2 regions of the Sodalis praecaptivus genome follow, and region 2 is predicted to be linked to the other one. Evidence: predicted binding sites of a transcription regulator. Region 2 holds the regulator's gene; the other holds the start of a gene.
The links. Region 2 encodes ArgR, which controls arginine synthesis, uptake and breakdown. Its sites were predicted from a motif close to ANTGAATAAAAATACANT; they were not measured.
Positions count from the first base shown of each region.

Region 1: a site for ArgR is predicted at 1,586-1,603, ahead of argF (ornithine carbamoyltransferase). Genes of this name have one in related genera too.

Region 1 covers NZ_CP006569.1:4,389,380-4,393,805, forward strand. The annotation lists gene SANT_RS19530 (valine--tRNA ligase) at 1-110, shown strand, start outside; gene SANT_RS19535 (GNAT family N-acetyltransferase) at 433-936, shown strand; gene rraB (ribonuclease E inhibitor RraB) at 1,024-1,464, opposite strand; gene argF (ornithine carbamoyltransferase) at 1,637-2,653, shown strand; gene SANT_RS19550 (YhcH/YjgK/YiaL family protein) at 2,905-3,372, opposite strand; gene pyrB (aspartate carbamoyltransferase) at 3,745-4,426, shown strand, end outside.
Region 2 covers NZ_CP006569.1:3,979,922-3,984,347, reverse strand. The annotation lists gene mpl (UDP-N-acetylmuramate:L-alanyl-gamma-D-glutamyl-meso-diaminopimelate ligase) at 1-167, shown strand, start outside; gene yhcN (peroxide/acid stress response protein YhcN) at 423-686, opposite strand; gene argR (transcriptional regulator ArgR) at 1,409-1,879, opposite strand; gene mdh (malate dehydrogenase) at 2,143-3,081, shown strand; gene SANT_RS17735 (DNA-binding protein) at 3,988-4,365, shown strand; gene SANT_RS17730 (helix-turn-helix domain-containing protein) at 4,409-4,426, opposite strand, start outside.

The DNA.
Region 1 (4,426 bases), 410 kb from region 2:
TCGGCCGCGCGCCCGAGGCGGTGGTGGCGAAAGAGCGCGAGAAGCTGGAAAGCTATCAGCAATCCAGGGCGAAATTGCTCGAACAGCAAGCGATCATCGCCGGCTTGTAATCGCGCTGACGTCGGTTGGCAAGCGCGCGACTCCCGGCCGGCAACGGTGCTATCGCCGGGGGTCATCACGCTATCGCCGGGGACCGTTACGCTAGCACCGGTTTACCCGTGCACTATCGCCAGCGGTCATCACGCTAACGTCGGCGGTTAAACACGTAATCGCTGGCGAGTGATCGTTCCCCGGTCACCGCGCCCCGTCAGGCGGCGGCCGTCCCCGACCATCGCCCAGGCGCCTCGGCGGTTTCAGTTGCATCGCCAGGCCCTGCGGTGCTATTACTTTTAACCCATTGTGCCTTTATTTATGACTATCCGGATCATGACCATGCCCACTACCTCTGCAGATGCCATACGGGTGCGTCCGATAACACCGGCAGACAATAACGCCATCGCGCAGGTGATCCGCCGGGTTTCCGCCGAATTCGGCCTGACGGCGGATAAAGGCTATACCGTTTCCGATCCCAACCTCGATCATCTCTATGAGCTCTACAGCCAGCCGCGCAGCGCCTATTGGGTCATTGAGTTGCACGGGCAGCTGGCGGGCGGAGGCGGCGTGGCGCCGCTGAGCGGCGCAAACGAAGAGGTTTGCGAACTGCAAAAAATGTATTTCCTGCCCGAACTGCGCGGACGGGGGGTGGCGTGGGAGCTGGCGCAGCGCGCGCTGACATTTGCCCGCGAGCAGGGTTTCCGCCAATGTTATCTGGAAACCACCGCCACCCTGGATCGCGCTATTGCCCTCTATGAGCAGCTGGGCTTTTGCCATATCGCTGGCCCGATGGGCAATACCGGTCACGTCGACTGTGAAGTCACCATGTTGAAAACGTTATAAACCGTCTGGGTGGACGCGAATAGCGCCGGCGACGGCCGTTATTCGCATCATCCTTCAGCCGACCTTGGCGGTCAGCGGCGGGGGCAATCAATGGCGTGTGGCGGGCACCTCGTCGCTATCCGCCGGGTCGTCGTCTTCGTCTTGATCGAACTCATCGCCTTCTTCATCCTCTCCGTCTGGATCCTCGAAATAGGTGCCCCAGCCGTCGTAATTTACCCCCAGACGCTGCGCCAGGGTGAAGAGCTGTTCTACCTGTGCATCGATAAGCTCCGCCTGTAGCGCGACTTCACTGACCGCATCGCAGCACATCAGCGTTTCGCCGCCTTCCACTTCCAGCTCTTCGGCATCGGTGACTTCGTAACCCAATTTGAAGGCCTCTACCGCAACTTTCTCCAGGGTGTCAAAATTGTCCGCGGAGAGATGATGTTCGATGGTATAAAGCGCCTCCGGATCGCTGCCGTCTTCCAGCAGTTCGTCAATAATCAGACGCGTCTCTTCGCGTTGCTCTTCAAGAAATGAATGTGCCATGCCCCTGTCCTCAATACGTCGGCCTGTAGGAGGGCTATTTTCACACACCGACGGGTGCGGCTCCAGCTTAATGGTGAAAGATTTGCTGTCAGCACTTGAATTTGAATATTCATACATATAAAGTGAATTTTAATTCAACCTGTTTGACAGAGTATTCATGGAGAAACGGATGATGAATCAGTTATTTCAACGCAATTTGCTGAGGTTAATGGATTTTACCTCTGCCGAAATTAATCAGTTACTGACGCTGGCCGCCGACCTGAAGCGCCAGAAGCGCGCCGGCGGCGAGACGCCGCGCCTGGCCGGTAAAAATATTGCGCTCATCTTCGAAAAAGATTCGACCCGTACCCGCTGCTCTTTCGAAGTTGCCGCCTTTGATCAGGGTGCCCGCGTGACCTATTTGGGGCCGAGCGGTAGCCAGATAGGCCATAAAGAATCCATAAAGGATACCGCTCGGGTACTCGGCCGTATGTATGACGGAATCCAATACCGCGGTTATGGCCAAGGGATCGTCGAAACGCTGGCGCGTCACGCCGGCGTGCCGGTTTGGAACGGGCTTACGACCGAGTTCCATCCTACCCAATTGCTGGCTGACTTGATGACCATGCAGGAATATTTGCCGGAAAAACCTTTCAATCAAATGTCGCTGGCCTATGTCGGCGATGCGCGCAATAACATGGGCAATACGCTGCTGGAAGCGGCGGCGCTAACCGGTATCGATTTGCGGTTGGTGGCGCCGAGCGCCTGCTGGCCGGATCAAGAGCTGGTGACAACCTGCCGTCGATTGGCGCAGCAAAACGGCGGCGATATTACCCTTACCGAAGATATCGCCGCCGGCGTGCAGGCGGTGGACTTTATCTATACCGATGTATGGGTATCCATGGGCGAGGACAAAAGCGTATGGCAGGAACGCATCGCGCTTCTGCGCGCCTATCAGGTCAATATGGCCATGCTGCGCCAGACCGGCAATCCACGGGTGAAGTTTTTGCACTGTCTGCCCGCGTTCCATGACGATCAAACCACCCTCGGCAGGCAAATGGCGGAACACTATGGCTTGGCGGGCGGCATGGAAGTGACCGACGAGGTATTTGAGTCCGCGCACAGCGTGGTATTCGATCAGGCGGAAAACCGCCTGCATACCATCAAAGCCGTCATGGTGGCGACGCTGACGCAGCCGTCAGCCGGTTAGTTAGCGCCCGTTTATGACGCCGAATGACTGCCGCCAAAATCCGGCGATTGCCTTATTGCTGGCGGCGCATAACGGCGCCAAGCGCGGATCAACGTCGTTGTTTCTGCTGCTACACGGCTGACGCACGCAGTGGCGCATCCTTTGCGCTTAAGCTGAGGTTGGGAAACCGCGCCGCGGCCCACGGCAACGAGGCGCCAAGGGTAACGCGGTAGCACACCTCGGGCCGGCCGCGGCGGAGGTCGGCGTCGCGCTTACATCGCCCGCGCCGCGTCGATTTTTATCACCGCCTTGCGAATATTCGCCGGCTCGCCCACCGCGCACAGCGGCGTATGCACTTCACCGGGGAAATACACCACGAAATCCCCCGCCTGTAGCACTACCTGTTTTTCATGCTGGCCCGACGGCAGAAAGGCGATATCTTTTTCTTCCAGCCGGTCGGTCTCCGGTTTACCCGCCGGCAGCGTGCTGTAGCATTGCGCTTCGGTACCATGCAGCAAAATCTGGATATCAAGATATTTCGCATGATATTCGGCACGGCGCGCCTGGCGCGGTTCCGTCACATCATTGGAAACGATAACAAACACTTCATTGCCCTCGATATCATGCTTGCCCAAGGGCGTCTCATCATTAATGTGGCGTTTGACGTAATCGATGGCGGCGCGCAATTTGGCGGGCAGATACGGAATGAATTCGAGATGATTGACGTTACCGGTGATCATAATAGTTCCCTGAAAATGAAAAGTCGTTTTAGTGTAAAACAAGAAATGGGTGAAAGGTGAGAGCAATCCGTCAGTTATTTTACCGCGCCGACTAATTGGTTCCTTTTCGTTGCCGTCGGACAAGATTTAGGCTTGAAGTAGAAAATCACCGGCGTATAATGCCGGGCAATTTGCCGGGAGGAATCATGCACAGCATCAGCACGTTGGCTTATATTCAGCTGCATACGTTTCACGCTGGCGGCCAGGCGCCGCGGCTGCTCCCGTTATATTCTGTTAATATCGCCCCTCAATGAGGGGCTTTTTTTTGGACGCAAATCGGCGCGCCCTACGTCATCCGACGGCATTACCGGCACCTATAAGGAGGAAGGAAAGATGGTGAATCCCCTTTATCAAAAGCATATCATTTCCATTAACGACCTGAGCCGCGAGGAGTTGGAAATGGTGTTAACCACCGCCGCCGCGCTTAAGGCCCGGCCGCAGCCGGAATTACTGAAACACAAAGTCATCGCCAGCTGTTTTTTCGAGGCTTCGACCCGGACCCGCCTGTCGTTTGAAACCGCTATTCACCGGCTGGGCGCGTCGGTCGTCGGTTTCCCCGATGCCGACAATACCTCGCTCGGTAAAAAAGGCGAGACGCTGGCCGACACCATCTCGGTCATCAGCACGTATGTCGACGCCATCGTGATGCGCCATCCGCAGGAGGGGGCAGCCCGGCTCGCCACCGAATTCTCCGGACAGGTGCCGATTTTGAACGCCGGCGACGGCGCCAATCAGCATCCGACCCAGACGCTTTTGGATCTGTTCACCATTCAAGAAACCCAGGGTCGTCTGGATCATCTCAGCGTCGCCATGGTAGGCGATCTGAAATACGGCCGTACCGTGCATTCACTGACCCAAGCGCTGGCCAAATTCGACGGCAACCGCTTCTATTTTATCGCGCCGCAGGCGTTGGCGATGCCGGCCCACATCCTGCACATGCTGGAGGAAAAGGGAATCGCTTACAGTCTCCACACCAGCATTGAAGACGTGGTGCCGGCGCTGGATATCCTCTATA
Region 2 (4,426 bases):
GCGTGCAGCCCGCGCACTGTAGCGCCGATGTTGATACGCTGGTGGAAATGATCGTGAAAACCGCGCAACCGGGAGATTACATCCTGGTGATGAGCAACGGCGGTTTTGGCGGCATTCATGCCAAGCTGCTGGATCAGTTGGCGCAACGAGCCACGCGCCAGGGCTGAGGGGCGTTAGCCCAGGGCAAAAAAAAACCCCGCGAGCGGGGGAAAATCGTCTGCTAGACGATGAGGGAATCATCAAATCGCGATGGGTTAATTCCGGACACAGGATTAACTGAGGGTCGCCGCGAAATGATGTGGGTTACAGAGCGTGTTTCACAACATGACACATTGCATAGTGCTGCCAAAAAGCATGCCCGCCGGGTGGCGCTGATCCGCCAGGCGCTGCCGCGGGCAGCCGTCCCGGTTCTGGCGAACAGATTATTTGTAAAGCTGGGCGGTGGCGTGCCAGTTGCCGTGTTCATAGGCTTCGGTTACGTGGTAGGCGCGTGCGCCCTTCGCGTCGGCCGCCTGATTCAGCGCCTGATGGATGTCGCTTGGCGCACCGTCGATACCGCTGACGCTAACGCTGCCCATGGGCTGCAAATCTTGAGCCTGCTGCAGCGAGATGGAATCCGCGGCGAACGCGCCGAAAGACAATGCGGAAAGCACCGCCATTAATGGTAACGCCGTTCTGGTTTTCATCATTTTATTCCTCATATAACGCGCATCTTTCTCGGACTGTGATGCTTATCACGAAGCTAAGTATACACTAGTAACGACGGGTACTAATAGTTTGATCATAATTATTTATGAAACTTTAAGCTTGCAATCATCCAGGTTAGAAGCAAAAGTTATTACATATGCGCAAAAATTGAGCGTATTTTGTTAAAGTCATGTAAAATCATGCGCATAAGTTGATGTGGCTAAAAGTGCGGTCTGAGCTAGCATTTCCCACTGGCCTACAGATAAAGTCCCTTATTTCTGACATGTAACATCCGATGTCACGCTATTTATCAAGGTGAAAAAACCTACCCTACGTAAGACAATGTTAAAAACCGCCGTTTAACGCATCGGATCCGGCTTTGTGCACGATGGCGGATTAGGGCGCGCGGGCGCTGTGTCTTTACCGGGAAACAGTCGGATGCGCGTCGCGCATCTGCCTAAATCGCGTGCCGATGGAGCGCGGTAGCTTCTGGGCCTGTACACGACCGCCGGCGGGAGCCGGCGCTGGCGAAAGGAACGTTAAACGTCGAAAACGGGATCATTTCCAGCCTGCGGCATGCCGGGTTTAACGCCGTGGCGAGGCGCCCGAGCGGCAAGCTTAGGCCAGCAGGTGCCGGCGGCAGCTCTACGGTAACGCCGTCGGCATGGCGCATCCGGTGCGCCGTCGGCCCTGGCGGCTGCGAACGCGAGCGGCGGTAGCGTCAGAGCTCTTGGTTGAAGTGGACCAGAATAAATTCATACAGTCGTTTGACCGAAAAGCCAGGCGCGGGGGTGGTAAAGACCGTATCATCGCCAGCAATAGTGCCGAGGATCCCTTCTGATTTCCCCAGCGAATCCAGCATTCGGGCAATGAGCTGTGCCGCGCCGGGGCTCGTATGGATGACAACCAGCGCGTCATTATGATCCACATCCAGCACCAGATTTTTCAGCGGGCTGCTGGCGGTGGGAACGCCCAGCTCCGCCTGCAGGCAATATACCATTTCCATCTTGGCGTTACGGGTGCGTACGGCGCCGAATTTAGTCAGCATACGCGAGACCTTGGATTGATTAATGTTCTCAAAGCCCGCCTCCTGCAGCGCAAGCACAATCTCGCCCTGAGAGCTGAATTTTTCCTCTTTCAGCAGCGCCTTGAACGCCTTGACCAGTTCTTCCTGTTTCGATTGATTTCGCATGTTTTACCGCAGAGTAAGCCGATTATTTAATGGATTATTATGCATATTTATGAATTTTTATGCAATGAAATTGCTGCCGGAGACAGCTTTCGCTGTCCATGGTGGGTGAAAAGCCCCCAACTTGCAACCCGCCTACAGATGGCCTGCTTCTCCATGCGCTGTCGCAATCCTGATGTTCATCAATTGTCTTTATTAGGCGATGCCTTTATGCTTTTCAGTAGAGTATGAGATGCCATTCTTCGTAGGGATATAAGGAGATTACAATGAAAGTCGCACTGCTCGGCGCGGCAGGCGGCATCGGCCAGGCGCTGGCGCTGCTGCTAACAACCCGTTTACCCCAGGATGGGGAACTCTCGCTGTATGACATTGCGCCGGTAACGGCGGGGATTGCCGTGGACCTCAGCCACATTCCCTCGCCGGTGAAGGTGCGTGGTTTTTGCGGTCCAGACGCGTCCCCGGCGTTGCTTGGCGCCGATATCGTGCTGATTGTGGCGGGCGTTGCCCGTAAGCCCGGTATGGATCGTGCGGATCTGTTTAATGTTAATGCCGGCATCGTGCGGCAGCTGGTGGGTCAGGTGGCGGTCTGTGCGCCCGAGGCGCTGATCGGCATTGTCACCAATCCGGTGAATACCCTGGTTGCCATCGCCGCCGGCGTGCTGGCGCAGGCCGGGGTCTATCAGCCGCAAAAGCTTTTTGGTATCACCACTCTGGACGTTATCCGCGCCAACAGTTACGTGGCGGCCATGAAAGGGCTGCGGCCGGATCAAATAGAGGTGCCGGTGGTAGGCGGCCACTCCGGCGTCACCATCCTGCCTTTGTTATCGCAGGTGCCGGGGATCACTTTCAGCGATGAAGAAGTGAATCTCCTGACGCGGCGCATCCGCAACGCCGGCACCGAGGTGGTGGAGGCCAAAGCCGGCGCCGGATCGGCCACGCTTGCCATGGGGTATGCCGCGGCCCGCTTTACGCTGTCGCTGGTGCGGGCGCTGCAGGGGCAGCAGGGAATTATCGAATGCGCCTATGTCGAAAGCGAGTCGGCGTTTTCCCGCTTTTTTGCCCAACCGCTGCTGCTGGGGCCGCAGGGCGTTAGCGCGCGGCGGCCGCTGGGTATCCTCAGCGACTTCGAGCAGCAGGCGCTACAGGATATGCGCGCGGCGCTCAATCAGGATATTGCGCTCGGCGACCAGTTCCTGCAGCAGTAGCCCGCCGCCGCCGTGAGGATAAGGCGCTACGATCCTTGCGTCGGCGCTGCCCTTTATAATCACAGCCGCCGGGTGCGGTCTGTTATTTGCCGGCGACGCCGGCATTGTTTTGTCGGGCGTTTCGCCCGGGCTAGGGGCATTGACGCGCCGGGGCGTAGGCTGGCCCGGCGCGCTTAGGTGTCAGGCAGGGCCGGCGCCGGTGGGGCGGGAACTGTTGGCGGTCCGGTGCGTGTGGCGCTGCCTGGCGCCGGCGAGGTGGCTACTGCTGGTGAACCGGTGCGTGTGACGCTGCCCTGCGCCGGCGAGGTGGCTATTGCTGATGAACCGGTGCGTGTGGCGTTGCCCTGCGCCGGCGAAAAGGGACGCCTGACGCCATGCGGGATGGTCGCGACTTCTGTTATGGCGTCGGCGGAGGGATTAAATCTACGCTAAACATTTCATCGCCTCAGCAGGGTATAACGATAAACTTTTCCTTATGCCAAATACTATTTCTGGCCCGGTTTCCGTGTCGAAAATTTAGCGGCAGCGCCATTTTCTTTTCCCTTTTCTCGGCCATTCGTTTTCACCTAAAACTTATTTCTTAAGAGATAGTTTATTGCATTACAGTAATAACATAGATAATGTTATAAGAATTCTATTCAATTGATAATGAACAATTTTTATTAATTTTGTGTTTTTTATTCTAATAGCTGGCATTGATCTCATTTTTTAATGCCACCTTTGATCCAATGCGCTTTTTTTGTGTTGTAATTAGCGTTACGACAAGTCTTTAATGTTATACATTAAATGTTGTCGTAATAGCGGAACGGGAATCAGGTGCCGTAAATTCCACAGTACCTGCCCAAACCGTGCGATGGCGATAGCGCCAGGCTGTCACCATGACAAGGAGGGGGATTAAAGATGGAAATAAAAAAAGAATGGATTGCAACGCACGAATTGATTGGGGTAGGTGGACTACCCAAAACACGACAGGGACTGAATCGGCGAGCCAGGGAGGAGGGCTGGCAAAAAAGGCGGCGCGAGGGTGCGCGCGGCAAAGCGGTAGAGTATGCCTGGCACAGTTTGCCGGACATGGTAAAAAAGACGCTTTCTTTAAGGACCAACCCGGCGGAGTACCAACTCTCCCCACAGGAGACGTCGGCAACCTGGAACGAAATTCATCGGCAACTTTCCGATGCGGAGCGCGATTTTATCGTCTCTTTTATCGTACGTGAGGGTGTGTTGAACCTGTTAAAGCGTCTGGACTATCCGGATGAGCCGGTTAACGACCTCAGGCCGGAATGAAATAATGCGCCGGGGAAGGCATGGCCCTCCCCGGCGCCGAGGATCAGCGCTGGCGTATCAG